DNA from 2 places in the Actinoplanes sp. NPDC051346 genome. Region 2 is predicted to be linked to the other one. Evidence: riboswitches for the same ligand, from Rfam matches in the RefSeq annotation. Region 2 holds a riboswitch; the other holds the start of a gene.

Region 1 (15,191 bases), on a different contig from region 2:
GCGGCGTGCCCGCCACGGTCGGCGAGGTCGTGGCCTCCGGCCGGCTGGCCCGGCGCGGCATCTTCCGGCCCGCCCGCGCCGTCGACCGGGCCGCCGTCCGCGCGGCGCTGGAGGACGTCGGGCTCCTCGACCGGATCGCCGACCCGGTCGCCACCCTCTCCGGCGGCCAGCAGCAGCGCACCCTGATCGCCCGGGCCCTCGCCGGGCGCCCCGACCTGCTCGTCCTCGACGAGCCGACCGCCGGGGTCGACGTGGGCAGCCAGGAGGCCTTCGCCGACGCGTTGCGCCGCTTCGCCGAGCGCGGCGGCACGGTGCTGCTCGTCGCGCACGAGCTCGGCCCGCTGGAGCCGCTGATCGACAAGGCCGTGGTCGTGCACGACGGACGGATCGCGTACGAGGGACAGGTCCCCGAACCGGCCGGGCATCACGCGCGGCCCGGCCACGACCATGTCCACCCGCACGCGGCACCCGAACAGGCCGGGATCTGCGTGGCCCCCACGGATCGGATGTCGGCGAATTGATCGACCTACTCATGCACGACTTCGTGCTCATGGCATTCGCCGGCGCGCTGATCATCGGTCTCACCGCTCCCGCGCTCGGCATCTATCTGGTGCAGCGCCGGCTGTCGCTGATCGGCGACGGCATCGGCCACGTGGCGCTCACCGGCGTCGGCGTCGGCCTGCTGCTGGACCGCTCCCCCGTGATCACCGCGGTCGTGGTGTCGGTGCTCGGCGCGGTCGCGGTGGAGCTGGTTCGCGAGCGGGGGCGTACCTCCGGCGACCTGGCCCTGGCCCTGCTCTTCTACGGCGGGATCGCGGGCGGGGTGGTGCTGGTCGGCCTCTCCGAGAACGGCGGCAACGTCAGCCTGGTGCAGTACCTGTTCGGCTCGCTGACCACCACGAGCCGGCAGGAACTGATCGTGATCGCGATCCTGGGCGCCGCCGTGCTCGCCGCGACGCTGGGGCTGCGCCCGGCACTGTTCGCGGTCTGCAACGACGAGGAGTACGCACGGGTTTCGGGCCTGCCCGTCCGTACGCTCAATCTGGTGCTCGCGGTGACCACCGCCGTGACCGTCACGATCGCCATGCGCACCGTCGGCCTGCTGTTGGTCAGCGCCCTGATGGTGGTGCCCGTGGCCGCCGCGCAGCAGGTCACCCGCGGCTTCCGCGCCACGATGGCGACGGCCATGGCCATCGGCGTCCTCGCCGCCGCCGCCGGGGTCGTCGTGTCCGCCCGGGCCGACACGGCGTCGGGCGCGACCATCGTCATCCTCGCCATCGCCGCCTTCGTCCTGCTCACCGTCGGCGGCGGCATCTGGCGCATGGTGCGCCATCGGGTCTCGGCCGGCACGGCCACGGACCCCGCCGGAGCCGAGCCGCCGGACGTCGTGTTGCGGGCCGGCGTGTGAGCGCGCACGCCATGACGCAGCCCGCCGGGTACGAGGCCTACGAAGCGGCCGGTGAGCTGCTGCGGGCGCTGTCCGCGCCGATCCGCGTGGCGATCGTCGCGGAGCTGGGCGGCGGCGAGCGCTGCGTGCACGAGCTGGTCGAGAAGCTGGGCGCGCCACAACCCCTGGTTTCCCAGCATCTGCGGGTGTTGCGGGGCGCGGGGGTGGTCCGGGGTGCCCGCCGCGGACGCGAGATCGCATACTCACTCGTGGACGAACACGTCGCGCACATCGTCGCCGACGCCGTAAGCCACGCGAGGGAGGCACGAACATGACGGACGAAACAACCGTTGTCCGCAACACCCGGCAGCGCGCGGCGGTCCGTGAGCTCCTCGCCGACTGCGAGGGCTTCCACAGCGCCCAGGACCTGCACGCCCTCCTGCGGGATCGCGGCGAGCGGGTGGGTCTGACCACTGTGTATCGCACGTTGCAGGGCCTCGCCGACGCCGGCGAGATCGACGTGATGCGCCCGCCGGGCGGCGAGCACCTCTACCGGCGGTGCAGCGAGGGCCACCACCACCATCTCGTCTGCCGCTCCTGCGGGCGTACGGTCGAGGTCGAGGGACCGGCGGTGGAGACCTGGGCCGACAAGGTCGCCGGTCAGCACGGCTTCGTCGACGTCTCGCACACCATGGAGATCTTCGGTATGTGCCCGGACTGCGCGGCCAAGCGGATCTAGGCCGCCCGTGGCAGGCTGGCCGGCGTGAAGATGTACGCCGACCGGCTGCCCACCGCCGTACGCCAGTTGCTCACCGACCTCTTCGTCGTGCTCTGGATCTACTGCTGGATCCGGGCCGGCCTCTGGGTGCACGATCTGGTGGAGAAGCTCGGCGTGCCGGGGCGGAAGGTGCAGGAGGCGGGCACCGCCATCGCGGGCAACCTCGGTGACATCGGCGGCAAGGTGGGCCGGGTGCCACTGGTGGGCGACGAGCTGACGTCACCCTTCTCCCGCGCCGCCGACGCGGCCAACGGTCTCGCCGAGGCCGGACGGCAGCAACAGGAGATCGTCGCCGACCTGGCGCTGGCCGTGTCGCTGCTCATCGTCGCCGCGCCGCTGGCGCTGGTGCTCTTCGGCTGGCTGCCGCTGCGGCTGCGCTGGATGCGGCGCGCCGCGGTGGCGGCCCGGGTCCGCAATGACCCGGCCGGGCGGGACCTGCTGGCGCTGCGAGCACTCGCCAGCCGTCCGCTCAACGAGCTGACGCGGCTGGGCCCGGACATCGCCCAGTCCTGGCGCAACGGTGACGCCGCCGCGGTCGACGCGCTGGCCGCCCTGGAGCTGCGTGAGCTCGGGCTCAAGCCCGCGAAGGCACGTTAGGCTCCGCCGCGTCCTTCGCGAAGTCCTCGTCCTCCTCCTCCGCGTCATCGTCCAGCCAGTTGCGCTTGGCGAACGGGATGGCCGCCCAGAACGTCAGGAAGTAGGCGGCCGCGACCGCGGTGAGCACGATCGACACCCAGGTGTCCAGCAGGTAGTCCGTGATGAGCAGGATGCTGCTGACCATTGAGATCAGCATGAAGGCGAGTCCGCCGGTCGCCATGCGGTGTGCGTACCGGACGAGCTCCGGCTTGCGGCCCTGACGGAACAGCGCCCGGTGGAAGGCGACCGGCGAGATGATCATCGCGGTGGCGAACGCCGCCGTGATGAGCGCGACGACGTAGGTGTCCTTCTGGAAATCCGTCACCTTCGGGAAGCCGTTGCTGAACGGCAGCGTCAGCAGGAACGCGAAGAGGATCTGCACGCCGGTCTGCGCGACGCGCAACTCCTGCAACAGGTCCGCGAAGTTGCGGTCCCAACGCTCCTTCTCCGTCTCGTGCTTCATCCGCTGTTTCTCGCCGGCCATCCGTGCGCCACCTCCAGGTCATGTGGCGCACCGCATGCCCGCTGCGGAAGAACGTCAAACACCGATGCGCGCGAGCGCCACCTCGGCCAGCGCCTGCGGCGCCTCCTCCGGCACCCAGTGGCTGATCCCGCGCAGGACGACCAGGCGGTAGTCCGCTTCCACCCAGGTCCGCGTCGCCAGTGCGGCGGAGCGGCCCACGACCGGATCGCCGTCGCTCCACACGTACGTCGTGGGCACGGTGATCGTCCCGACGTCGGCCAACTGTCCTCGGGAGAGCGCCCGGTACCAGTTCAACGCCCCGGTGAGGCGGCCCGGCTCGGCCATCGCCCGGGCGTACATCGCGGCGCGGGGGCCGATGTCGCGCATCATCCCCCTCAGCACGGCGCCGTCGCGGGCCAGCAGCAGGCGCTCGGCGAACCGGGACCGGAACACCGTCATGTAGGCGAACCGCAGCCGCTGTGAGGGCTGGTTGCGCAGCGCGACGGAGATGGCGCGCGGGTGCGGCACCGAGACCGCGGTGAGCGTACGGACCCGATCCGGGTGGTGGGCGGCCAGCATCCACGCCACCTGGGCACCCCAGTCGTGCCCGATCACGTGCACCTGCTCCAGGCCGAGCGCGTCGAGCACCGCCACCGCGTCGGCCTCCGGCTCACGCAGCCGGTAGTCGGCGACCGCGTCGGGCCGCGCCCCCGGCGAGTACCCGCGCTGGTCCAGGGCGTAGGTCCGCAGCCCCGCACCGTGCAGCCGCGGCAGAACCAGGTCCCACTCGCGGTGGTCCTGCGGAAAGCCGTGCAGCAGGAGCACCGGCGGCCCGTCCTCCGGACCGGAAACGGACACGTCGAAGGCGAGCCCTCGCGTCTTGATCTCCATGTGACGCCTCCTACGCTGTTCCCGTACGGTGTTAGCGTCATCGAAACACATGCCATGAAGATTGTTCGCGATGGCGCAGTCGCGTTTGCATAGCGGACAAACTTCACCGACAGGGGAGCGCACGGCGCTGAGAGTGCGGTATCACCGCCGCAGACCCTCGAACCTGATCTGGGTAATGCCAGCGCAGGGAGCTCGGTCTTCTCCAGCCGCGCCACGTCCGGGACCGTCCGGATATGGCGTGCGTCTTCTCCCGGTCATCGCTGGGAGGCACATATATGAGCAATCAGAACGATCCATATCGCTGGCGCACGATCGACATCGTGATCGCCTCGGTCATCGCCGTCACCTTCGGCGTCATCTTCTGGGCCTGGGGCCACCTCTGGACCGTCACCGAGGGCGCGTTCGCCTTCTACAAGCCGGCGCAGGCCGTGCTCTACGGCATCTGGCTGGTGCCCGCCGTGCTCGCCGCACTGATCATCCGCAAGCCGGGCGCGGCCCTCTACACCGAGACGGTCGCCGCGGTCATCTCCGCGCTGCTCGGCGAGAGGTGGGGCGCGATGGTCATTCCGCAGGGCCTGGTCCAGGGCCTCGGCGCCGAGCTCGCCTTCGCGATGCTGTTCTACCGGTCGTGGAAGCTGCCCGTCGCCCTGCTGGCCGGGGCCTTCGCCGGCCTGGGCGCCGCCCTGTTCGACTTCTTCGCCTGGAACAGCACCTACGACCTGTGGGACTACCGGATCCCGTACGCGCTGATCACCGTCGTCAGCAGCACGGTGATCGCGGGTGTCGGCAGCTGGGCGCTGACCCGGGCCCTGGCACCCACCGGCGTTCTCGACCGCTTCGCGGCCGGCCGGGACCGGACCCTGGTCTGAGCGATGGCGGAGGTCGTACTGCGCGGTTTCGGCTGGCGCCACGCGGGACGCCGGGCCTGGGCCGTCCGCGGCGTCGACCTCCGCATCCGTAGCGGCGAGCGGGTGCTGCTCCTCGGCCCGTCGGGCGCGGGCAAGAGCACCCTGCTCGCCGCGCTCGCCGGGCTGCTGCCGGAGGACTCCGGCGAATCCGAGGGCACGGTCACCGTCGACGGGCGGGATCCGCATGCCCGGGAGAGCGCCGGCCTGCTCTTCCAGGACCCGCAGACCCAGCTCGTGATGGCCCGCAGCGGCGACGACGTGGCGTTCGGCCTCGAGAACAGGGGCGTGCCCGCGGGCGAGATCTGGCCGCGGGTCAGCGACGCGCTGGACCGGGTCGGCTTCCCGTACCCGATCACCAGGCCGACCCACGCCCTCTCCGGCGGCGAGCAGCAACGCCTGGCGCTGGCGGGCGTCCTCGCCCCGCGCCCGGGCCTGCTGCTGCTCGACGAGCCCACCGCCAACCTCGACCCGGCCGGCGGCACGCTGATCCGCGAGGCGATCGCCAGGGCCGTCGACCGCGACACCACCATGATCGTCGTGGAGCACCGGGTCGAGGAGGCGCTGCCCCTGATCGACCGGGTCGTGGTGCTCGCGCCGGGCGGCGGCGTCGCCGCCGACGGCGCGCCAGAGGTCGTCTTCGCCGGTCACGGCCCCGCACTGGCCGAGCAGGGGGTCTGGGTGCCGGGCTATCCGCTGCCCCACCACCGGGCCGTCGCACCACCGGGAGATCTTCTGGTACGGGCGGAGGCCGTCGCCGTCGACCGCCGCCTCGCACCCGCACACCTCGAGGTGCGCTCCGGCGAGGTCCTCGCGGTGACCGGCCCCAACGGGGTGGGCAAGTCCACCCTCGCGCTCATCCTCGGCGGACTGCTGGCGCCGACCTCGGGCACGGTGACCGCCTTCGACGACCCCAAGCCTCCGCACCGCTGGCGCGCGGCGACGCTGGCCCAGCGCATCGGCTCGGTCTTCCAGACACCCGAGCACCAGTTCGTCACCTCCCGGGTCGCCGACGAGCTCGCCCTCGGCCCGCGCCGCCTGCGCCGCCCGGCCGCCGAGGTATCGGCCACTGTGGACGAGCTCCTCGCTCGGCTGCGGCTGACAGCGCTGGCGGAGGCCAACCCGCACACGCTCTCCGGGGGTGAGGCCCGCCGCCTCAGCGTGGCGACGGCGCTGGCGACCGCGCCCCGCCTGCTCGTCCTCGACGAGCCGACCTTCGGCCAGGACCGCAGCACCTGGATCGGCCTGGTGGCCCTGCTGGCCCGGCTCCGGGACGAGGGGCACGGCATCGTGGCCGTGACCCACGACGACGCGTTCGTCGCCGCGCTGGCCGACCGGGTCCACGACAACCCGGCCCAGCCCGAGCCGCTCCCCCGCCGACCCGACCGGAGGCCCGCGTGAGCCTCGCGCTGGAACCGGTCGCGGACCCCACGGCGCCACTGGCACGCCGCAACCCGGTGGCGAAGCTCGGTGCGGCCCTGCTGTTCTCCCTGCCGCTGATCGCCACCCTCGATCCGCTCACCCCGGCCCTCGCCCTCGCCGTCGAGCTGGTCCTGCTGCCGTTCTTCGGCGTACGCCCGCTGGTCCTGGCCCGCCGGGCATGGCCGCTGCTCATCACGGCGGGCGGCATTCTCGTGACGATGGTGATGTTCGCCGCCGAGCGCACCGGCGCACTGCTGGTCGAGCTAGGGCCGTTCGCCGTGACCACCGGCGTACTCTCCACCGCACTGGCCCTGGTCCTGCGGGTCTTCGCGGTGGCGCTGCCGGGCATCATCGTCTTCGCCACCACCGACCCGACCGACCTCGCGGACGCCCTGGTGCAGAATGCCAAGGCCCCGGCCCGCTTCGCCATCGGCGCCCTGGCCGCCTTTCGCCTGATCCCGCTGCTGGCGCGGGAATGGCAGATGCTGACCCTGGCCCGGCGGGCCCGCGGCATCGACGCGGGCCGCAACCCGCTGGCGAAGCTGAGGCTCTTCGGCTCGACGGCCTTCGCCCTGCTCGTGGGCGCGCTGCGACGAGGGGTCCGACTGGCGACGGCCATGGACGCCCGGGGATTCGACTCCGGAATGCCCCGGACCTACGCCCGCCACCAGCGTTTCGGACCCGCCGACACGGCCCTGCTGCTGGGCGCGGCGCTGCTGTCGGCCGCGGCGCTGACCACGAGCATCCTGACCGGCTTCTTCAACCCGGTCCTGAGCTGACCCGCGGTCGGCACAGGAACGGGCGGGCGAGACCCAGGGCCACGGCGGTGAGTGCGGTGCCGAGATAGACCGGGACCAGGTGCTCGAAGCTGGTGTATCCGATGAACAGGTGCACGACCACCGCGGGCCCGAACCCGGTGACCGCGGCCAGGGCCAGTGACCACCACACCCAGGACTCGCCGCGCCGCCACCCCCACGCGCTGAGCAGGATGATGGCCACCGCGGCGGAGATCAGGGCGCCGCCGAAGCCGGCCCGGTCATGGGCGATGAACGGCACGAGGTGAGGGTTCGCCGCGTGCAGCTGGTGGGAGTCGGTGCTCAGGAAAGCCAGATCGGTGCCGACGAAGACAGAGCTGAGGCCGACGACGGAAATGGTGACGCCGCCGACGAGCATCCCGGCGCCGACGACGACCATGAGGAGCTGGCCGACCAGGGCCCGGCGCCGCACCGGCTCCGGCCCGTCCGGGCGTACGCTCCACCGCGGTGCGCCCGGACGGTGCCGGACGGCGAGCACGAACATGGGGAACATCGCCGCCGTGGCCACGGCGTGCAGCACATCCACGAAGCCGGAACCGATGAAGTAGAACAGGGTCGGAAAGCCCACCGCCCCCGAGGCGAGGTACGCGTAGCGCGCCCACCTCCAGCCCTGCCGCATGCCGCCGGTCGCCAGACCGGCGTAAAGCACGCCGATGGCGACCAGGGCGCCGGCCAGGCTGATCCGGTCATGCTGCACAAAGTGGACAAGCCGCGGGTTGATCGCGTGCAGCTGCCCCCGGTCCACGCCGAGGTAGTCGTTGTCGTACCACGCCAGCAGCGGGCCGAGGGTGATCGCCGCGGCGACGAGGCCGGAGACAATCATGCCGGTCCCCACGAGCAGCCCCCACCACCACGCCGGCCACCGGCGCGGGTCCACGACGACCGCCCGCTCCGGCGGCGCCGTCGCCTCGCCGACCCTCTGGAACCAGCCGGGGCCGGCCGTGACCAGCAGGTCGGTCGTAGCCAGAACCGTCACCGCCGGGTCGGCCAGCACCGCCGCCGCAGCGGCCACATCCGGCTCGCTCAGTCGCACCAAATCCGGCTCGTCGCCACACGCGATCCGGTCGACGTCCGACGCGAGCGCCGCCGCCACCTCCGGGGCGGCGGCGCCCACGACAAGCCTGCAGCGGCGCCCGGCCGCGGCGCGCCGGACCAGCGGGACGTCGGCCGGGCCCACCGGGCGCACCTCGACGACTCCCGCCCCCAGGGCCGGCATCGCCCGGATGGCATCCCTGGCCACCGCGGGCGGAACCGTCACCCCCAGCCGCTCCACCACACCCGCCGGCGCGTCGAACCGGCCGGCGAACGCCGAGACCAACCGGAAGCCGCCCGGCAGCGAGGTCAGCGTGGCCAACGCCCGCAGCGCCGCCCGCTGAGACCGTCGCCGACCCCCGACCGCGGCCGCGGCCGACCGCAGGGGATGGTAGGTCCAGTCCGGCATCGCGCCATGATCACATGCCGGCGCAAAGGCCCGGGATCAGTGCGTCGACGCTCCGACCTCCTCCCGAGCACGTCGCTCGTCGCCGCTCACCGTGTGCAGCGGCTTCTCCTTGATGAACAGGACCGCGATCACGGCGAGCAGCGCGATCGGCGCGGCCACCAGGAACAGACCGCCGGTGGCCTCGCCATAGACGTCCTGGACGACGGTCAGCACCTGCGGCGGCAAGGAGGCCAGATCGGGCACCTTCGCGGTGCCGCCCGCCGCGGTCGCGCCGAAATGCTCGGCCAGCATCGAGGTCACCTTCGCGGTCAGCACCGCACCCAGCACGCTGACGCCGACCGCACCACCCATCGTCCGGAAGAACGTCAGCGCGGACGTGGTCGCGCCCAGCTCCCGCGCCGGCACGTCGTTCTGGGCCGCCACCATCAGGTTCTGCATCAGCATGCCGACACCGACGCCGAGCACCGCCATGAACAGCGCCAGCCTCAGCACCGGGGTGTGCGCGTCGATCGTGCTGAGCAGCAACATCCCGCCGGTCATCACCACCGAGCCGGCCACCAGGAAGGCCTTCCAGCGGCCGTACCTGGTGATCAGCTGGCCCACCACCGTCGACGACACCATCACACCCCCGATGAGCGGAAGGCTCATCATGCCGGCGACCGTCGGCGACTTGCCGAGCGAAATCTGGAAATACTGCGACAGGAACACCGTGCCGCCGAACATCGCCAGACCGACCAGCACGCTGACGACGATCGCCAACGAGACCGTCCGATTGCGGAAAATGCTCAACGGGACGATCGGCTGCTTGGCCCGCGACTCCACGTACACGGCGAGGGCGAGCAGCAGGACGCCGCCCGCGACGAAGACCGCGGTCTGGCCCGACGCCCAGGCGAAACGGTGACCGGCCAGGGTCGACCAGATCAGCAGATCACACACGCCCCCGACGATCAGTACGGCGCCGAGCCAGTCGATCGAGACCGGCCCCCGCGGCGTCCGGGGCAGTTGCAGCGTCTTCTGCAACAACACGATCGCGGCCAGCGAAAACGGTACGCCGATGAAGAAGCACCAGCGCCACCCGAGCCACGACGTGTCCACCAGCAGGCCGCCGATCAGCGGACCCCCGATGGTCCCGAGACCGAACACGGCATGGAACAGGCCGGAGTAACGGCCCAACTCGCGCGTCGGAATCATCGCCGCCATCACGATCATCGTGAGCGCGCCCATGCCGCCCGCGCCGATGCCCTGCCCGACCCGGCTGACGATGAGAACCGCGACGTTCGGCGTGAGCCCGGCGACCAGCGAGGCGACGACGAACATGCTGAGCGAGATCTGGATGAGAAGTTTCTTGCTGTAGAGATCGGCGAGCTTGCCCCACAACGGCACGCTCGCCGTCATAGCCAGAAGTTCTGTGGTGACGATCCAGGTGTAGGCCGACTGGCTGCCGTCCAGATCGGCGATGATCCGCGGCAGGGCGTTCGAGACGATCGTGGAGGCGAGGATCGTCACGAACATGCCGAGCATCAGGCCGGAAAGCGCCTGGACGACCTCGCGGTGCGACATTGCCATGGAGGGCTGGTGAGGCGGACTGGTGACAGACGTCATCGGTCTCCAATTTCTTCAGATCGCTTACCGAAATTGCGCGATTCCGGTTTCGGCCAGCGATTCTGCGCCATGACCCGGGTCTTGCCGCAAGCCCCCCAATGCGGTATATATTAGAAGTGGAAAGAAGTGCGTAGTCCTTCTTTCCACTTCCCTCCTCTTCTCCACTTTCCCTTCCGGCCTCTTTCCGCGGCCGCCGTCGCATGCCGCCACACCCGGTCCATGCTGGTCGCTCACTCGGCGGGCACGGTCACTCGGCGGGCACGCTCACTCGGCGGGCACGCTCACTCGGCGGGCACGCTCACTCGGCGGGCAGTGCGCCGCCGAGATATCCGACGTCCGCGGCTCCCGTCGCGATTCGCACCGGATAGCCCCACCGCCGCAGGGCCTGCGCCATCTTGGCGGCACCGGCCGGGTTGGCGGAGTGAATGTTGATGACGCCGACCTCGAAGGGAGACCCCTCGAAGGCCGCCAGCTCGAGGACCTCCACGACCGGCCAGATCGTGTCCCGCTCCCCGAGATCGTGATCGAGCCACAGCTCGTCCAGCCGGTGCCGCCTATGACGAGCGAGGAGTTCGACCCCGGCCAAGCTGGTGCGTGCCACCTCCGCGCGACGGCCGTCAACGAAGGAACGGAGATCGTCGACGAGGATGATCCTGGTCTCGGCGGTCGTCATCCGGCGATGATGCCAGGCGGTGGGCGAATCGATGGGGACGATGCGACCATGAGGCCCATGCTGATCGCTTTCTCCGTCACCCCCATCGGCGTCTCCGATTCCGTCGGCGACCTCGTCGCCGAGGCCGTCCGGGTGGTGCGCGCCTCCGGATTGCCGAACCGAACCGATGCGATGTTCACCACCATCGAGGGCGAGTGGGACGAGGTCATGGCCGTCGTCAAACAGGCCGTCGACGCCGTCGCCGCCGGGGCGCCGCGCGTCAGCCTGTCGCTCAAGGCCGACGTGCGGCCCGGGGTAACCGGCGCGCTGGAGGCCAAGGTGGAGCACATCGAGCGGAGGCTTGCCGAGCAGTGAGGCGCCTGGACATGTGCGACATCGAGCGAGGGCTGGCCGAGCAGTGAGGCGCCTGGGTCATATGCGACATCGAGCCAAGGCTGGCCCCGCGGTGAGACGGCTGGCCATATGCGACATCGAGCCAAGGCTGGCCCCGCAGTGAGACGGCTGGTCATGTGGGACATCGACCACACCCTGCTGCGGGGCGGGGACGTCGCCGCGCGGGCGTGGATGGCTGCCTTCACCGAGGTGACCGGGCTGGCTTGGCAGGCGACGCCGGCCTTCGGGGGGCGTACCGACCTGGACATCTGCGCCGAGGTGTTCGCCGTGCACGGGGTCACCGACTGCACGCCGGAGCGGTTCTTCGCCCGTTATGTGGAGCAGGTGCACGCTTCGCGGCATCTCTTCGCCGAGCGGGGGATGCTGCTGCCCGGCGTGCGGGCCGTACTCGACGCGCTGGGCACCCGCGAGGACGTCGTGCAGACGCTGGTCACCGGCAACGTGCCGCAGGTCGCCGCCGCCAAGGTCGCGGCCTTCGGCCTGACCGGTGCGTTCGACGCGGAGGTCGGTGGTTACGGCACCGACGACAGCGTACGGGCGACGCTCGTCCGCCGGTCCCGCGAGCGGGCAGAGGCGAAGTACGGCGAAAGCTTCCGCCCCATCGTCATCGGCGACACGGCACACGACGTGTCGGCGGCCCTGGCGAACGACGCCCTCGCCGTCGGGGTAGCGACGGGCGGAACGACGATGGCCGAGCTGGCCCTCGCCGGCGCCCACGCCGTCCTACCCGACCTGTCGGACGTGGCGGCAACCATCGAGATCATCACGGCCTGACCCGACCTGTCTTCGGCCAGGCCGTGACCTGACCTCGACCACGCGCCGCAGCCCCGCCCACGCGCCGCAACCCAACCTCGACCAGGCGGCGCAACCCAACCCCGCCCACGCGCCGCAACCTCGACCTGACGCCGCGACCCGACCTCGAGCCAACGCCGCAACCTCAACCTGACGCCGCAACCCAGCCTCGACCCGGCCCCAACCTGGTCCCGACCTAACGCCGCGACCATCGCGCTCATCGCCAGCCGACGGGGTCAGGGCCTCACCGAGGGGCGATCGGGTTCGGGATAGCGCCGCCGAAGCGGCGGTCGCGCTGGGCGTAGAGCTCGCACGCGTACCAGAGATGCCGGCGGTCGAAGTCGGGCCACAGCGTGTCGAGGAAGACCAGCTCCGCGTAAGCGGACTGCCAGAGCAGGAAGTTGGACGTGCGCTGCTCGCCGGACGGGCGGAGGAACAGGTCCACCTCCGGCACCTCGGGGTGGTAGAGGTACTTCTGGATGGTCTTCTCGTTGACCTTGTCCGCCCGCAGCTTCCCGGCCGCCACGTCACGCGCGATCGCCGCCGTCGCGTCCGCGATCTCGGCCTGCCCGCCGTAGTTGACGCAGAACTGCAGGGTCAGCTTCTTGTTGCCGCGCGACATTTCCTCGGCGGTCTGAAGCTCCGAGATGACGCTCTTCCAGAGCCGGCCGCTGCGGCCCGACCAGATCACCCGGACGCCGAGCTCGACGAGCTGGTCACGGCGGCGGCGGATCACGTCGCGGTTGAAGCCCATGAGGAAGCGGACCTCCTCCGGCGACCGCTTCCAGTTCTCGGTCGAGAACGCGTACGCCGAGAGATAGGGGATGCCGAGCTCGATGGCGCCCTCGATGGCGTCGAAGAGCGAGTATTCGCCCTGCTCGTGACCCTTGGTGCGGGACAGGCCGCGCTCCTTGGCCCAGCGGCCGTTGCCGTCCATCACCAGCGCCACGTGCCGCGGAATCGCATCCTTGGGCAGCGCCGGCGGCTTCGCGCCGGAGATGTGCGGGGTGGGCGGACGTGTCACAGGGTCTCCCGTTCGGTGATGGGGTGACGCGGAGCCGGCGGCGACTCGCGGCGGTCGACGAGGGGCAGGGCGCGCAAGTTGCGCTCCATGTGCCACTGCAGGTGGGCGGCGACCAGACCGCTGCACTCGCGGCGCACCGGCGGCTCGGTGCCGTCGGCGACGTGCCAGTCGCCGTGGGTCAGGGCGAGCATCAGGCCGAGCGTTGCCGGGGCCGGGTGGGCCGCACCCGGCGGACGGCAGTCGGGGCAGACCGAGCCGCCGGCCGGCACCGAGAACGCGCCGTGCTGCCCGGGTGTGCCGCAGACCGCGCACTCGGCCAGCGCCGGGGCCCACCCGGCGAACGCCATGCCCCGCAGCAGGTAGGCGTCGAGGACGAGGCTCGTGGCGTGCTCACCCACGGACAGCGCTTTGAGCGCGCCGAGGGTGAGCTGGAAGAGCCGCAGCGACGGTTCCCGCTCCACCGGGGTGAGGCGCTCGGCGGTCTCCGCGATGGCGCTGGCGGCGGTGTATCGGGGGTAGTCCTCGAGGAACCGCTTGCCGTAGAGGGCGACGCCCTCGACCTGGCTGATCGAGTGCAGGCTGCTGCCCACGCCCTCCGGGGAACCGGCGAGCTGCACGTCGATGTGGCCGAACGGCTCAAGCCGGGCGCCGAAGCGGGAGGAGGTGCGGCGCACGCCCCGGGCGACGGCGCGTAGCCTGCCGTGGCGGCGGGTCAGCAGGGTGATGATCCGGTCACTCTCGCCGAGTTTCTGCACACGCAGCACCACCGCGTCGTCGCGGTAGAGCTGGCGTCGGTATCCGGCGGGCACGCAGCCATTCTGCCCGGTCGGTGCGACAGACCCTGACCCGGATCTCAGGGTCATCTCGGGGGTTGCTGGGTGGAGGGACGGATGGCGCCGGGCGTACCCGGGCTCATAGGTTCATTCTCATGACAGCGAGGTTGACCCGGCGCGCCGGCGCACTCACCCTGATCGCCGCCGCGGCGGCGGTCCTCACCGGCTGTGACGGCGTGATCGGCGCCAAGCTCACCTACGACGACACCGAGAAGGTGAAGGTCACCGAGATCGTGGTGACGGGAGGCTCCGGAAACGTCCAGGTGAAGACCGCGGCGATCGGCGAGACCCACATCAAGCGCGTCGTCCGGGGCGGCACCAGCGACCCCGGGGTCTCCTACCGGCTCTCCGGCACCACCCTGACCGTCGACACGAGCTGCGGCTTGGACTGTCACGCCTCGTACGAGATCGAGGCGCCCACCGGCGTCGCCGTCCGCGGCACGCTCCACAGCGGCAACCTGGACCTCCTCGCGGTAGCGTCCGCCGACGTGAGCGTGACGTCCGGCGAGATCCACATCGAGGGGGCCACCGGCGAGGTGAAGGCGAAGTCGACCTCGGGCAACATCGTCGTCAACGGCCTCGCCGGCCCGGCCACGCTGATCGCCACCTCGGGCAACATCGAGGCCCTGGAGCTGACCGGCGGCGGCGCGATCCGGGCGGACGCCAGTTCGGGCAACGTCGACCTGCTCCTGCGCCAGCCGGCAACGGTCACCGCGGGGGCGACGAGCGGCAACGTCGACCTGGCGGTGCCGGCCGGCTCCTACAAGATCGTGGAGCAGGTCGGCGCGGGAAACTTCGACTCCCAGGTGCGATCCGACCCGAAGGCGACACAGGTGCTGACCGTGCGCACGAGCAGCGGCAACGCGACGATCAGGGCCTTGTAGGACCGGTCAGAACCCGAGCCGGCGCAACTGCTTCGGGTCGCGCTGCCACTCCTTCGCGATGCGTACGTGCAGGTCGAGGTAGATCCGACGGCCCAGCAGCGCCTCGATCTCGGCACGTGCCCGGGTCCCGACGTCCTTCAGCCGGGCTCCCCGCGTACCGATCACGATCGACTTCTGGCTGTCACGCTCGACGTACATGTTGGCATAGATCTTGGTGATGTTTCCCTCGACGAGCATTTCCTCGACGAGCAC
Region 2 (15,191 bases):
GCTCCTCAAGCCGGCCTCCGCCGGTACCGGCGTTATCGCCGGTGGCCCGGTGCGCGCCGTGCTGGAGTGCGCCGGCATTCACGACGTGCTCAGCAAGAGCCTCGGCTCGTCCAACCCGATCAACATCGTGCACGCGACGGTGGCGGCCCTCAAGGGCCTGGAGTCCCCGGAGGCCGTAGCGGCCCGCCGTGGCCTCCCGGTCGAGGACGTCGCGCCCGCGGCCATGCTGGCGGCGCGTGCGGAAGCGGCGGTGCACTGATGGCACGCTTGAAGGTCACCCAGATCCGGTCCGAGATCGGCCGTAAGCAGAACCAGCGGGACTCCCTGCGGTCGCTCGGCCTGAAGCGGATCAACGATGTGGTGGTCAAGGAGGACCGCCCCGAGATTCGGGGCATGATCTTCGCCGTGAACCACCTCGTCAGTGTTGAGGAGGTCGAGTAATGGCGATCAAGGTCCACCACCTGCGCCCGGCGCCCGGTGCCAAGACCGCGAAGACCCGTGTGGGTCGCGGTGAGGGCTCCAAGGGCAAGACCGCCGGTCGGGGCACCAAGGGTACGGGAGCCCGTAAGAACGTCTCGGCTGCGTTCGAGGGTGGGCAGATGCCCCTCCACATGCGCCTGCCGAAGATGAAGGGCTTCAAGAACAAGAACAAGATCGTCTTCCAGGTCGTCAACCTGGACCGGCTCGCCGAGCTGTTCCCGAACGGTGGCGAGATCGGCCCGCTGGAGCTTGCCGACGCCGGCGCGGTCCGCCGTGGCCAGCTGGTGAAGGTGCTCGGCTCCGGCGACCTGAACGGCGTGTCGCTGCAGATTTCTGCGCACGCGTTCAGCGAGTCGGCCAAGGAGAAGATCGCAGCCGCCGGTGGTTCCGCCACCGAGCTGTGAGGCTTGCCGGGGATGCTGGCCCGGGTATCGCACCGATGCCCGGCCGGCATCCCCGTTGTGGCGTCTGACCAGGCAATTCGTCGGGTCCGGCGGCACTGTTCCACCGCTTGCCGCGTAGCTCTTAGTCCCCGGGTGTTGCACAAGCGGCGACCGTGCCTCACGAGAGGCACGTCGGGCTGTTAAAGTCCGTTCCCAGCCAGGTATATCGGTCGTCCGGACCGATGCCTACCCCCATCCGCCGGTTTCAGGCGGCCACCTCGCGCAGGAGGAAGAAGTTGCTCTCCGCCTTTTCCAGTGCGTTCCGGACGCCTGACCTGCGCAAGAAACTGCTGTTCACAGTAGCGATCATCGCGGTCTATCGGCTCGGTGCCACATTGCCCAGCCCGGGCGTGTCATACACCAACGTCCAGAACTGCCTCGACGCCATGAGCAGCAGCAAAGCCGGCGGCGGGGTAATGAACCTGCTGAACCTGTTCTCCGGCGGCGCGCTGCTTCAGTTGGCGGTCTTCGCGCTCGGCATCATGCCGTACATCACGGCGTCGATCATCCTGCAGCTGCTCACCGTGGTGATTCCTCGCCTCGAGCAGCTCCGCAAGGAGGGTCAGTCCGGCCAGGCGAAGATCACCCAGTACACCCGCTACCTGACGCTGGGCCTCGCGGTCCTGCAGTCCGCGGCGTTCGTCGCGCTGGCCCGTTCCGGCCAGCTCTTCGCCGGTGCCTGCCCGCAGGACCAGTCGAACTTCGCGATCATTCCCAAGGACACGGGCATCCCGGACTGGCTGACCCTCACGGTCCTGGTCATCACGATGACCGCCGGCACGGGTGTGGTCATGTGGCTCGGCGAGCTCATCACCGACCGGGGCGTCGGCAACGGCATGTCCGTGCTGATCTTCACCTCGATCGCCGCCCGCCTTCCCAGTGAGGGCTGGTCGATCCGCGAGACCAACGGCTGGGACAAGTTCGCGCTCGTCATCGCCCTCGTGCTGCTGGTCATCGCCGCGGTCGTCTTCATCGAGCAGGCGCAGCGCCGCATCCCGGTGCAGTACGCGAAGCGCATGATCGGCCGGCGCATGTACGGCGGCACCTCGACGTACATCCCGCTGAAGGTCAACCAGGCCGGCGTCGTGCCGGTGATCTTCGCGTCCTCGCTGCTCTACCTGCCGAACCTGTACCTGCGGTTCTTCGACCCGAACACCCTCAAGGGCTACCAGCTGTGGATCCAGGACAACCTGGTCGACCCGACGAGCTGGATCTACATCGGGACCTACTTCCTGATGATCATCTTCTTCACGTACTTCTACGTCTCGATCACGTTCAACCCGACCGAGGTCGCGGAGAACATGAAGAAGTACGGTGGGTTCGTACCGGGCATCCGGCCCGGCAAGCCGACCGCCGACTACCTGGACTTCATCCTCAGCCGGATCACCCTGCCGGGCGCGTTGTACCTGGGTCTGATCTCGGTGCTGCCGAACTTCTTCTTCATCTGGCTCAACCAGGACCAGTACGTGAACTTCCCCTTCGGCGGCACCGCGGTGCTGATCATGGTGGGTGTGGGTCTGGAGACCGTGAAGCAGATCGAGAGCCAGCTCATGCAGCGCAACTACGAAGGGTTCCTCCGGTAGTGGGGGCGCGGAGCCGGGGGGCTCTCGCGTCCATGGTTTGCGAAGCTCGTTCTCACCGAAGCGAGGCGATGTAGGTGCGGCTGGTACTGGTGGGCCCCCCGGGGGCCGGCAAGGGGACCCAGGCTGAGTTCATCGCCGCCCATCTCGCCGTACCGAAGATCTCGACCGGTGACATCTTTCGGGCCAACGTGTCGCAGGGGACCCCGCTGGGGCTCGAGGCGAAGCGTTACATGGATGCCGGCAACCTCGTCCCGGACGAGGTGACCATCAACATGGTCCGCGACCGGCTCGCCGAGCCCGACGCCGGCGACGGCTTCCTGCTGGACGGTTTTCCGAGGACGGTCCCGCAGGCGTCGGCCCTGGACAAGCTGCTGGCCGACCTGGGCACCGCGCTCGACCTGGTGATGGAGCTCGTGGTCGACGACGACGAGGTCATCCGGCGGCTCTCCGGCCGCCGGACCTGCCGCGGCTGCGGCAAGATCTGGCACGTCGAGTTCGACCCGACGAGCAAGGAGAACATCTGCGACCGGTGCGGCTCCGAGCTGTTCCAGCGCGACGATGACCGGGCCGAGACCATCGCCAACCGCCTCGTCGAGTACGCGGACAAGACGGCGCCGCTGGTCGACTTCTACGGCGCTCAGGGCAAGCTGGTCGGCATCGACGCGACCGGGCCGGTGGAAGACGTCACGGTGCGGGCTATCGACGCCCTGAGGTCGTACGGCGGCTGAGAGGGACGATCGACATTCACGAGGGCGCTGCTTCGGCGGCGCCCTCGTTTTCGCGTATTCGTCGCCACGCTAGGCTGACCTTCATGCGCCGTAGTGCCCAGGACATTCAGCTCAAGACCCCGGAGCAGATCGAGCTCATGCGCGATGCCGGCCTGGTCGTCGCCGCCGCGCTCGACGCGATGCGGGCCGCCGTGGCCCCTGGCGTCTCCACCGCCGATCTCGATGCCATCGCGGAGCAGGTCATCCGCGACAGCGGCGCCGTGCCGTCCTTCAAGGGCTACCACGGCTTCCCCGCGTCGATCTGCGCGTCGGTCAACGAGCAGGTCGTGCACGGCATCCCGTCGACCGCCCAGGTGTTGAAGGAGGGCGACTTGCTGTCGCTCGACTGCGGGGCGGTGCTGAACGGCTGGCACGGCGACTCGGCGATCACCGTCGGCGTGGGCGAGACCGACCCGGCCCTGCTGCGCATGGCGGAGGTGGCCGAGGACGCGATGTGGGCCGGCATCGCCGCCGCCGCTCGCGGCGCCGCCAACGGCCGCGGCCGACTGACCGACATCTCGTTCAACGTGGAGAAGACCGTCCGCAAGGCGGGCCGCTACGGCATCGTCGACGGCTATGGCGGCCACGGCATCGGCACCGAGATGCACCAGGACCCGCACGTGCTCAACCACGGCAAGCCCGGCAAGGGCCCCCGCCTGGTGCCGGGCATGGCGCTGGCCATCGAGCCGATGATCACGATGGGCTCGCCGCGTACGCAGGAGCTCTCCGACGGCTGGACGGTGACCACCCGGGACGGCTCGATGGCGGCGCACGTGGAGCACACGATGGCGCTGCTCGAGGACGGCGTGTGGGTGACGACGGCGCGCGATGGCGGCCGTGCCCGGCTCGGCGAGCTCGTGACCAACCGCCAGCCGGCGGCGGAGTCGCTCGCCGAGTAGTGCGCTTGCTCGTTGGCGGAGCAAATGGCCGAACGCGGGACCGCGCGGGATGACGTGCCCTGGCATGCTGGATGGCATGGCTGGGGAAGGCATGCGGGCGGGCGACGCCGATCGTGAGGCCGTCGCGGAACGGTTGCGAACGGCGCTCAACGAGGGCCGCCTGGATCTGCACGAGTACGACGAGCGGCTGCAGGCGGTCTACGCCGCCAAGACCTACGGCGATCTGTTCGGCCTCACCACCGACCTGCCGGGCACCATCCCCGCCCAGCGCGCACAGCTGGTGCCGCAGCCCCCGGAGCCCGAGCCGACCTCCGGACACGTCCATCACGGGCCGCATGGTGAACGACACATCCACCATGGCAAGAGCCACGGCAAGAAGAGCAAGGCCGATGGCGCGCCGTGGGTCTCCTCCTACGGCGGCGTGGTGCTCGTCTGCGTCGTGGTCTGGGCGATGTCGTCGATGGCCTCCGGCCACTGGCAGTATTTCTGGCCGGGCTGGATGCTCATCCCGCTCATCTTCGGCATCATCGGCCGCTCCACGGGCCGCAAGGGCTGAGCAAACCGGCCGAAGCGCTGCGTTTGTCCGTTTTTGAGGAACGTCGACACACCCGACCCCGGGTTACGGCGACCTCGGTTTGGTGTCGATGCTCCCGCGCGCGTACACTGGCTTGCTGGCGCACAGCGTCCACTCCGGCATGTCTACCAAGCGCTTCTGGTGGAGTCGGAGCCGCGGCTGGTTCGAGTCCTACCTGGGCTCGGATGAATGTTGTGAGCCTGCCCCAGAACCCGATGTCAGGTAGCGGAGGACATGCCAAAGAAAGACGGAGCCATCGAGATCGAAGGCCGAGTGATCGAGCCCCTGCCGAACGCCATGTTCCGCGTGGAGCTCGCCAATGGTCACAAGGTGCTCGCGCACATCTCCGGAAAGATGCGGCAGCACTACATCCGCATCCTTCCCGAGGACCGGGTCGTCGTCGAGCTTTCGCCGTACGACCTGACCCGTGGGCGCATCGTCTACCGCTACAAGTAAGGGTCACGGGGATCCACATCCCGTCTGACTGAGAGTTAAGGCAAACCGTGAAGGTCAAGCCGAGCGTCAAGCGGATCTGCAACAACTGCCGGGTCATCCGGCGGCACGGGCGCGTCATGGTCATCTGCAAGACCGACGCGCGTCACAAGCAGCGCCAGGGCTGATTTAGCCCGCCGCACTGCCAGATCCGCACCACTGAAGAAGCTCGTCCCAACCGCGGTGTCATGCACGTCGATGGCGCGCGGTTTCACCCCCGGTCGGAGGCCGGGGCCCGCCCGGGCAGGCGGGGTAGGGATGGGCACAGACCTCCGTGAGACACCTGAGGAGTACGCCCACTTATGGCAAGACTCGTCGGCGTCGATCTTCCCCGCGAGAAGCGGATGGAGATCGCGCTCACCTACATCTTCGGGGTCGGTCGGACCCGCGCCGTTGAGGCGCTCACCGCGACCGGCATTGACCTGAACAAGCGCGCCAAGGACCTCACAGACGAGGAGCTGGTCCAGCTCCGCGACTACATCGAGGCCAACTTTAAAGTTGAGGGCGACCTGCGCCGCGAGGTCGCTGCGGACATCCGCCGCAAGGTTGAGATCGGCTGCTACGCCGGCATCCGCCACCGTCGTGGGCTCCCCGTCCGGGGTCAGCGCACGCGGACCAACGCTCGCACCCGCAAGGGTCCGAAGCGCACGGTTGCCGGTAAGAAGAAGCCCGGTCGGAAGTAATAGGAGCGCACTGACTTATGCCACCGAAGGCACGCGCAGGGGCCGCAGTCAAGAAGGTCCGGCGCAAGGAACGCAAGAACGTCGCCCACGGGCAGGCGCACATCAAGAGCACGTTCAACAACACCATCGTGTCGATCACCGACCCGACCGGTGCTGTCATCTCCTGGGCCTCGTCCGGCCAGGTGGGCTTCAAGGGCTCCCGCAAGTCGACTCCGTTCGCCGCGCAGCTGGCCGCCGAGGCCGCCGCGCGTCGGGCCATGGAGCACGGCATGCGCAAGGTCGACGTGTTCGTCAAGGGCCCCGGTTCCGGCCGGGAGACCGCCATCCGTTCGCTGCAGGCCGCCGGCCTCGAGGTCGGGCAGATCTCCGACGTCACGCCGCAGCCGCACAACGGATGCCGTCCGCCGAAGCGTCGCCGGGTCTAAGGGAGAGATCGAAGCATGGCTCGTTACACAGGGGCGGACTGCAAGCGCTGCCGCCGCGAGAAGATGAAGCTGTTCCTCAAGGGCAGCAAGTGCGACGGGCCGAAGTGCCCGTTCGAGTCGCGTCCCTTCCCGCCCGGTCAGCACGGCCGCGGTCGGACCAAGGAGACCGAGTACCTGCTCCAGCACCGCGAGAAGCAGAAGGCGCGTCGCACCTACGGCGTCCTCGAGAAGCAGTTCCGCGGTTACTACGAGGAGGCTGTCACCAAGCCCGGCAAGACCGGTGAGGTGCTGCTGCAGATCCTCGAGTCCCGTCTGGACAACGTCGTCTACCGGGCCGGCTACGCCGCGTCCCGGGACATGGCCCGGCAGTTGGTCAAGCACGGCCACTTCCTGGTCAACGGCGTGAAGGTCGACATCCCGTCGTACCGGGTGAAGGACCACGACATCGTCCAGGTCCGCGAGAAGTCGAAGGAGATGACTCCCTTCGTCGTCGCGCAGGCCCAGGCCGGTTCGCGTCCGGTTCCGGCATGGCTGGAGCCGATCCCGAGCGACATGAAGATCCTGATCCACACCCTCCCGGCCCGTGCTGTCATCGACACGCAGGTCCAGGAGCAGCTGATCGTCGAGCTCTACTCCAAGTAGCGCTCTGACCGGGCGCCTCCTCGCGGAGGCGCCCGGTGCATCACATCAGGACGGGCATCAAATAGCGGGTGCCCCGACAGAAAGAAGAACAGCGTGCTCATCAGCCAGCGGCCGACCCTCTCGGAGGAGTCGCTCAGCGAGACCCGCTCCCGGTTCACCATCGAGCCCCTGGAGCCGGGCTTCGGCTACACCCTCGGCAACTCGCTGCGGCGGACCCTGCTGTCGTCCATCCCGGGCGCGGCGGTCACCAGCATCAAGATCGACGGCGTCCTGCACGAGTTCACCACGATCCCCGGTGTCAAGGAGGACGTGGTCGAGCTCGTCATGAACGTCAAGGAGCTCACCGTCAGCTCCGAGCACGACGAGCCGGTCAGCATGTACCTGCGCAAGCAGGGCCCGGGCGACGTCACCGCCGGTGACATCCAGCCCCCGGCCGGCGTGTCCGTGCACAACCCCGACCTGAAGCTGGCCACGCTCAACAGCAAGGGCCGGCTCGACATGGAGCTCACCGTCGAGCGGGGCCGTGGCTACGTCACGGCCGCGCAGAACAAGAACGCCGGCGCCGAGATCGGCCGGATCCCGGTCGACTCGATCTACTCGCCGGTCATGAAGGTGACCTACCGCGTCGAGGCGACCCGTGTCGAGCAGCGCACCGACTTCGACCGCCTGATCATCGACGTCGAGTCGAAGGCTTCCATCTCGCCCCGCACCGCGCTGGCGTCGGCCGGCTCGACCCTCGTCGAGCTGTTCGGCCTCTGCCGCGAGCTGGACGAGACCGCCGAGGGCATCGACATCGGCCCGTCCCCGCAGGACGCTCAGCTGGCCGCCGACCTCGCCCTGCCGATTGAGGAGCTGGACCTCACCGTCCGGTCGTACAACTGCCTCAAGCGCGAGGGCATCAACACCGTCGGTGAGCTGATCGGGCGGACGGAGGCCGACCTTCTGGATATAAGGAATTTCGGTCAGAAGTCGATCGACGAGGTCAAGATGAAGCTCGCCGGAATGGGCCTGGGGCTGAAGGACAGCGCGCCGTCCTTCGACCCGGCGCACGTGGTCGACTCGTTCGGCGACGTGGACTACGACACCGACGACTACCGCGAGACCGAGCAGCTCTGATCTCGCTCGGCCTGATTTAGGAGCAACCGGAAATGCCTACGCCCACCAAGGGTCCCCGCCTCGGCGGCAGCCCGGCGCACGAGAAGCTGCTGCTGGCCAACCTGGCCACGGAGCTCTTCCGGCACGGCAAGATCAAGACCACCGAGACCAAGGCGCGACGCCTCCGCCCCCTGGCGGAGCAGCTGATCACCAAGGCCAAGCGCGGTGACCTGCACGCCCGTCGCCGGGTGCTGACCGTCGTCAAGGACAAGGACGTCGTGTACGCCCTGTTCGAGCAGATCGCGCCCCGCTACGGCAACCGGCCGGGTGGCTACACCCGCATCACCAAGACCGGCCCGCGCAAGGGTGACGCCGCTCCCATGGCGGTCATCGAGCTGGTCGAGGAGCTGCAGGTCGCCGCGAACACGGCGCCGGCCAAGAAGGCTGCCCGCAAGGCCGCCGCGCAGCAGGACAAGGTCGAGGCGCTCGCCCGCGAGGACGAGGCTCCCGTCGCCGACCAGGACGCCGAGCCGCCGGTGAGCGCGTCCGGCGACAAGGGCGCCGAGGGCGAAGACACCAAGGCCTGATCAGGCACGTGCGGCCCGGCACCCTTTGTGGGGTGCCGGGCCGTTTCGCTTTTACCGTACGGCTTCCACCTTCCACGATGGCGCGGAACGAAGGACCAGGTTTGACCGTCACGACCCGACTCCGCCTCGACGTCTCCTACGACGGCGGGGACTTCTCGGGGTGGGCCGTCCAGCCCACCCGCCGCACGGTCGCCGGGGTGCTGACCGAGGCGCTGGGCACCCTCGCCGGCACGGACGTCCCCTTGGGCCTGACCGTGGCCGGACGCACCGACGCCGGCGTGCACGCCACCGGCCAGGTGTGCCACATCGACCTGCCGGTGGAAACCTGGGAACGGCTGGCGGACTCACTGCTGCGGCGCCTGGCCGCGCTGATGCCGCCGGACGCCCGGGTCCGGGCCGTGACCCCGGTGCCGTCCACCTTCGACGCCCGCTTCTCGGCGACGTTCCGCCGCTACGAATACCGGGTCGCCGACACGGTCGCGGGACCCGAACCCCTGCGGCGCCACGACACCCTCGGCTGGGTACGCCCCCTCGACCTGAACCGACTCAACGAGGCGGCGGCGGGCCTGGTGGGACTGCACGACTTCGCCGCCTTCTGCAAGCGCAAGGAGCACGCGACCACCGTGCGCGCCATCACCCACCTCGACTGGCGCCGTGAGCCGGACGGGGTCGCGGTCGCGACCGTGCAGGCGGACGCGTTCTGCCAGGCGATGGTGCGCAGCCTGGTCGGCGCCATGCTGACCGTGGGCGACGGGCGGCGCGACCCGGCCTGGCCGGCGAAGCTGCTCACCCTCCGCGAACGGTCGAGCGAGGTGACCGTCGCGGCCGCCCACGGACTGACCCTGGTGGCGGTGGGCTATCCGGATGAGGCTGAGTACGCCCAACGGGCCGACACCACCCGCCGCCTCCGAGCCTGACGTCACCCTCCCGGGCCGAAACCGGGCCGTCCGCCGTCGCGCGTGACCGTTACCCCTCCCGGGCCGGTGCCGGGCTTTTCGCCGCCCTGCGTGAACGGTGGTCTCTCGGGCCGATTCCGGCCGGGTGCCGGGCTTTCGCCGCCGCGCGTGATCGGTGGCCGTTAGGGGTCGATGCGGCGGGTGCTGGTGATCTGGTCGGTCAGGTAACCCTGGACGAGGTCCTCGGTGATGCGGGCCGCGTGCGGGTCGTCGTCCGTGACGAGGCCGCCGTCCGGGCGGGCGATGACGCAATAGACCAGGTAGTGGCCGACAGGATGCCAGCCGACCTGCACCGGTGAGGTGCCCGCCACCCCACCGCTCGCCGCGCCCAACGCCACGAAGCTGCCTCGGCCCGACTCCACCAGGGCCTCGGTGTCGTCGCTGACCACGGCCGCCGCCGCGGCGTCGGGCAGGTTGAGGACGCCGGCTGTGACCCGGTAGTCGCCGTAGGGCGCCACCAAGGCCGCCCGGACGACCTGGCTGCATCCGTTCTCGCGGAGCACGACGCCGAGCTCGCCGGTCGTACCCAACGCGCAATCGGTGTCGACGTGGGTCAGCGACACCCGGTATGGCGTGGTGCCGAACCCCGGCTGGATCTCCGGCCCGGGAAAGATCTCCAGCCGGGTCAGAGGCGCGGCGTCGACGGCCCGCGAGCCGATCGTGTCGGCCGCGGCCGAGGACCCACCGGCGGGACCCCGGCGCTCCTCGGCGATCACGAAGAAGGCGGTCAGGACCACGATCGACGTGACGATCAGCGCGCCGAGTCCACTGAGCAGCAGTTGCAGGGCCTGTTGGGGCTGGGCGGGCAATCGCCGCGCGGTCGGCGCGGGCTGCCAGCCGTAGAGGCCCGACCCGGCATCGGCGCCGCGGATGTCCGCGGGTGTCCAGAGGCGCTGGGTGGTCTCGGCCCGGCGCGGACGCCGCCGGCGCGGGTCGGCGAGGATGCCGAGTGAGCGGACGGGTGGGCTCGCGGCGAGGACACCGCGGGCGGTGACCAGGAGCCAGTCCGTCAGCGGGGCGGGCAGCGAAACCGGGCGGCGGGGGGACGCGTGTCGGTGCGGCGTCCGCATTCGCGGTTCCGGGATGGCGGTGTGTGACCGGCGGTGCTGAGCCGGCGCCGAGCGTGTGGCTGGTCCGCTCCCGGGGTCCGCGTGGTGGGTGGGGTGGGCCGAGCGTGTGGCTGGTCCGCTCCCGGGGTCCGCGTGGTGGGCGGCGCGTGTCGCTGGTCCGCTTCCCGGATTCGCGTGGTGGGCGGAGCGGGGGCGGGGGACGCGAATCATGGCTGTCACGCTAGAGCGCACCGTGATCGATGAACGCACAGATTGTGCGGCACCCCGGTGCGCCGCAGCTCGTTGCCCGGCGGGACACTGGCGGGGTGAGCGCCGACCATTACTTCACTGCCGAGCCGGCCGTGCCCGACACGAGGGGGCGGATCGGGTTCTCCGTCGCCGGACGGTCCTACGACCTGGCGGTCGCGCGCGGGGTCTTCTCCGCGGGGCGGCTCGACCCTGGCACCGCCGTGCTGTTGCGCAAGGCCGAGCTGCCGACGGCGGCCGTCGGGGGCACCCTTCTCGACCTCGGCTGCGGGTACGGCCCGATCGCCTGCGTCCTGGCCAGCGAGGCGCCCTCCGCGACCGTGTACGCGATCGACGTCAACGCCCGGGCCCGGGAGTTGACCGCGGAGAACGCCGCGGCGCTGAGCCTGGGGGAGAGGGTGCGGGTGTGCGCCCCCGAGGACGTGCCGGCCGTGACGTTCGACCAGATCTGGAGCAACCCGCCCACCCACGTCGGCAAGGCCGAGTTGCACGCGATGATGGACCGCTGGCTCGACCGGCTCGCGCCGGACGGGGTGGCCTGGCTGGTGATCAACCGCAACCTCGGCGGCGATTCGCTGCATACCTGGCTGACCGGCCGGGGCTGGGACGTGGTGCGCACGGCGAGCCAGCGCGGCTTCCGCGTGCTCAAGGTCTCTCGGAGCGCCGAAAAAACCGACTGACCAGCGCCGCGTCGTCGGGAAGGATGGCGGCGTGGGTTACGTGGATGTCTCCGGGGTCGGGTTCGTGCTGCCGGACGGGCGGGAGCTCTTCGCCGACGTCTCCTTCCGGGTCGGCGAGGGTGCGAAGGTGGCGCTCGTCGGGCCGAACGGCGCCGGCAAGACCACACTGCTGCGGATGGTCGCCGGAGACCTCGCCGTCCCGATCGGCACGGTCGCGCGGGCCGGTGGGCTCGGCGTCATGCGCCAGTTCATCGGGATGATCGGCGACGACCGTACCCTCGAGGATCTGGCTCTTTCCCTGGTCGCGCCCCCGCTGCGGGAGGCGGGCGCCGCGCTGGCCGCCGCCGAGGCCGCGCTGGAGGCGTCGCCGGACTCCGAGAAGGCGCAGCTCCGGTTCGCCAACATGTTGACCGGTTGGGGCGAGGCGGGCGGCTACGACGCCGCGGTGCTCTTCGATACGGTCGCCGTCGCGATTCTCGGCAAGCCCTGGGACGAGGTGCGGGCCCGCCCGGTGCGCACGCTCTCCGGCGGGCAGCAGAAACGCTTCGCCCTCGACCTGCTGCTGCGCGGCGGCGACGAGGTGCTGCTGCTCGACGAGCCGGACAACTTCCTCGACGTGCCCGGCAAGCGGTGGCTCGAGGCCAGGCTGCGGGAGTCGTCGAAGTCGGTGCTCTACGTCTCGCACGACCGGGAGCTGCTGGCGCAGACCGCGACCAGGGTGGTGGCGGTCGAGGGCGGCAGCGCCTGGACCCATCCCGGCGGCTTCGCCTCGTGGCACGACGCCCGCGCCAACCGGCACGACCGCATGCTGGAGCTGCGGCGGCGCTGGGACGAGGAACACGAGAAGCTGCGCGAGCTGGTGTTCACCCTGAAGAACAAGGCGGCGTTCAACGACGGGCTGGCGTCGCGTTACCAGGCCGCCCAGACCCGGCTGCGCAAGTTCGAGGAGGCGGGGCCGCCGCCGCTGCCGCCCAAGGAACAGTCGCTGCGGATGAACCTGCGCGGCGGGCGTACGGGAAAAAGGGCCGTGGTCTGCACGGACCTGGAGTTGGAGAATCTCACCTTCCCCTTCGACCTAGAGATCTGGTACGGCGACCGGGTGGCGGTGCTGGGCGCCAACGGCACCGGCAAGTCCCACTTCCTGCGGCTGCTCGCGGCGGGCGGCACGGCCCCCGAGCCCGACAACAAACCGGTCGACGGTGCACCCCTCGCGCACGTCGCGCACGGCGGCACGGCACGGCTCGGCGCCCGGGTCCGACCGGGTCACTTCTCGCAGACGCACGACCGTCCGGAACTGCTCGACCGCACCCTCGTCGAGATCCTCTGGCGGGGCGACGACCACCGGTCCGGAATGGACCGTGCGGGCGCGATGAAGGCGCTCAACCGATACGAACTCTCGGCCCAGGGCGACCAGCGGTTCGGCACGCTCTCGGGCGGGCAGCAGGCCCGCTTCCTGGTCCTGCTGCTCGAACTCTCGGGCGCCACCGTCCTGCTGCTCGACGAGCCGACGGACAACCTGGACCTCGCGTCGGCGGAGGCGCTCGAGGAGGGACTGCGGGCGTTCGAGGGGACGGTGATCGCGGTCACCCACGACCGCTGGTTCACCCGGGGCTTCGACCGATTCGTGCTCTTCCAGGGTGATGGCGAGGTCGTGGAGACGCCCGAGCCGGTCTGGGACGTGCGCTGACGAGCTTTACTCGGGCGGTGCCGCGGCGATAGTGTCGGCGGCGGAACCAACCCCACGGGAGTCCGGAGCACCGGGCTGAGAGGGGGGCTGTCGCGGCCCCCGACCGTCGAACCTGATCCGGGTCATGCCGGCGCAGGGAGGAGCGCGTTGTGGACCCTGTTTTCCCGCGTCTACATGTCATCACCGACGCCCGGCCCGGTCGTGATCCGCTCGGCGTCGTCACCGCCGCGGTGGCCGCCGCGGTGCGGCTCGGCCTGGCCGACCGGCTGGCGATCCAGGTCCGGGTCGAGGACGACACCACCGACCGGCTCGCCTTCGCGCTGACCACCGAGATTCTCGACCAGTGCCGCCCGGCCGGCGTCCTCTGCCTGGTCAACGACCGGCTGCACGTCGCGCTGGCGGCCGACGCCGACGGTGCGCACGTCGGCGCCGACGACCTGCCGGTGGCCCTCGCGCGCAAGGTGCTCGGGCCGGGAACCGTCCTCGGAGCGACCTGCCGGGACGAGACGGCGGCCCGGTCGGCGGTCAGGGCTGGAGCGACGTACCTCGGTGTCGGCCCGGCCTTCGCCACCGCCACCAAGACCGGGCTGCCCGCGCCGCTCGGCGCCGCGACGATCGGCACGGTGGCGCGGTCCGTGCCGGGCACACCGGTGGTGGCGATCGGCGGGGTGACCGTCGACACCGCCCCGGCGCTGATCGAGGCCGGTGCCTCCGCCGTCGCGGTCGTCGGCGCCGTCGCCGGAGCCGCGGACCCGGGAGAGGCCACCGCGCGCCTGCTGAAGGCACTGTCGTGACATCACTGCCTCCACCGGACTTGACTGTGGTCGGTGGTGGGATCATCGGCCTGGCCGTCGCGTGGCGCTGCCAGCGGCGGGGCTTGCGGGTCACGGTGTGGGACGGCGACGCCGACGACGCCGCCTGGTATGCCGCCGCCGGCATGCTGGCCCCGGCGGGCGAGACCTCCTTCGGTCAGGAGGCGCTGACCGCTCTCATGATCGAGTCGTCGGCCCGCTGGCCCGCCTTCGCCGCCGAGCTCCAGCGGGAGACCGGAATCGACGTCGGACTCGGCGCACACGGAACGCTGGCGGTCGCCCTGACCGGCGACGACCTGGCCGAGGCGCGGCGCCTGTGGGCCTATCGCGAAGAGCACGGCCTCAAGGTGCACCGGCTGCCGCCGAGCGAGGTCCGCGACCGCGAACCGGCCCTGTCGCCGCGGCTGCGCGGCGGTGCGCACATCCCGGACGACCAGCAGGTCGATCCGCGGCGGGTGGTCGCCGCGCTGCGGACCGCGCTCGGTCCGGCGGTGGTGCGGCGGCGGACGGCGGAGATCCCGCCGGGCCCGGTCGTGGTCGCGGCGGGACTCGGCACCGCGGCGCTCACCGGACTCCCCGTACGGCCGGTGAAAGGCCTGGTGCTGCGCCTGCGCGGCGAGCCGGGGCTGCTCCGGCACGTGGTGGTGGGACACGTCGACGGCAGGCACGTCTACCTGGTTCCCCGCGCCGACGGCGAGATCGTCGTCGGCGCCACCCAGGAGGAACGCGCCGACACCACGGTGACCGCGGGTTCGGTGCTGGACCTGCTGCGGCCCGCCACCGAACTGGTGCCGGAACTGGCCGAGTGCGAGCTCACGGAAACGGTTGTGCGGCATCGTCCCGCCACACCGGACAACGCGCCGCTGCTGGGCCGCACACGCGGCGACGTCATCGTCGCCGCCGGCCACCACCGCAACGGGGTGCTGCTGGCGCCGGTCACCGCCGATCTCATCGCCGACCTGGTGGTCACCGGCCGTCCCGATCCCTTGCTCGAAGCGTTCGCGCCCGGGAGGTTCGCATGAAGATCACGGTCAATGGCGCTGGTCGCACCATCGACATGGACAGCACGG

Evidence for each region. A riboswitch is a leader RNA that binds a small molecule or an ion and turns the genes downstream of it on or off. The one in region 2 is predicted to bind thiamine pyrophosphate.
Region 1: it holds a riboswitch for thiamine pyrophosphate, as region 2 does, so the genes downstream of both, AB0M36_RS33115 (ECF transporter S component) here and thiE (thiamine phosphate synthase) in region 2, are expected to answer to the same signal.

The regions. Positions count from the first base shown of each region.
Region 1 covers NZ_JBFBAJ010000018.1:80,147-95,337, reverse strand. The annotation lists gene AB0M36_RS33150 (metal ABC transporter ATP-binding protein) at 1-521, shown strand, start outside; gene AB0M36_RS33145 (metal ABC transporter permease) at 533-1,408, shown strand; gene AB0M36_RS33140 (metalloregulator ArsR/SmtB family transcription factor) at 1,420-1,722, shown strand; gene AB0M36_RS33135 (Fur family transcriptional regulator) at 1,719-2,126, shown strand; gene AB0M36_RS33130 (hypothetical protein) at 2,157-2,762, shown strand; gene AB0M36_RS33125 (DUF6328 family protein) at 2,740-3,285, opposite strand; gene AB0M36_RS33120 (alpha/beta hydrolase) at 3,340-4,155, opposite strand; TPP riboswitch at 4,257-4,363, shown strand; gene AB0M36_RS33115 (ECF transporter S component) at 4,431-5,024, shown strand; gene AB0M36_RS33110 (ABC transporter ATP-binding protein) at 5,028-6,461, shown strand; gene AB0M36_RS33105 (energy-coupling factor transporter transmembrane component T) at 6,458-7,261, shown strand; gene AB0M36_RS33100 (hypothetical protein) at 7,242-8,738, opposite strand; gene AB0M36_RS33095 (MFS transporter) at 8,775-10,304, opposite strand; gene AB0M36_RS33090 (cyclic-phosphate processing receiver domain-containing protein) at 10,639-11,013, opposite strand; gene AB0M36_RS33085 (MTH1187 family thiamine-binding protein) at 11,071-11,367, shown strand; gene AB0M36_RS33080 (haloacid dehalogenase-like hydrolase) at 11,506-12,180, shown strand; gene AB0M36_RS33075 (isoprenyl transferase) at 12,443-13,222, opposite strand; gene recO (DNA repair protein RecO) at 13,219-14,031, opposite strand; gene AB0M36_RS33065 (DUF4097 family beta strand repeat-containing protein) at 14,151-14,939, shown strand; gene era (GTPase Era) at 14,946-15,191, opposite strand, start outside.
Region 2 covers NZ_JBFBAJ010000015.1:42,778-57,968, reverse strand. The annotation lists gene rpsE (30S ribosomal protein S5) at 1-259, shown strand, start outside; gene rpmD (50S ribosomal protein L30) at 259-441, shown strand; gene rplO (50S ribosomal protein L15) at 441-884, shown strand; gene secY (preprotein translocase subunit SecY) at 1,160-2,506, shown strand; gene AB0M36_RS30990 (adenylate kinase) at 2,581-3,234, shown strand; gene map (type I methionyl aminopeptidase) at 3,318-4,172, shown strand; gene AB0M36_RS30980 (DUF1707 domain-containing protein) at 4,249-4,728, shown strand; gene infA (translation initiation factor IF-1) at 4,981-5,202, shown strand; gene rpmJ (50S ribosomal protein L36) at 5,250-5,366, shown strand; gene rpsM (30S ribosomal protein S13) at 5,541-5,921, shown strand; gene rpsK (30S ribosomal protein S11) at 5,939-6,346, shown strand; gene rpsD (30S ribosomal protein S4) at 6,362-6,988, shown strand; gene AB0M36_RS30950 (DNA-directed RNA polymerase subunit alpha) at 7,082-8,104, shown strand; gene rplQ (50S ribosomal protein L17) at 8,137-8,670, shown strand; gene truA (tRNA pseudouridine(38-40) synthase TruA) at 8,772-9,587, shown strand; gene AB0M36_RS30935 (hypothetical protein) at 9,749-10,696, opposite strand; gene AB0M36_RS30930 (methyltransferase) at 11,002-11,622, shown strand; gene AB0M36_RS30925 (ATP-binding cassette domain-containing protein) at 11,654-13,309, shown strand; TPP riboswitch at 13,354-13,465, shown strand; gene thiE (thiamine phosphate synthase) at 13,459-14,103, shown strand; gene thiO (glycine oxidase ThiO) at 14,100-15,143, shown strand; gene thiS (sulfur carrier protein ThiS) at 15,140-15,191, shown strand, end outside.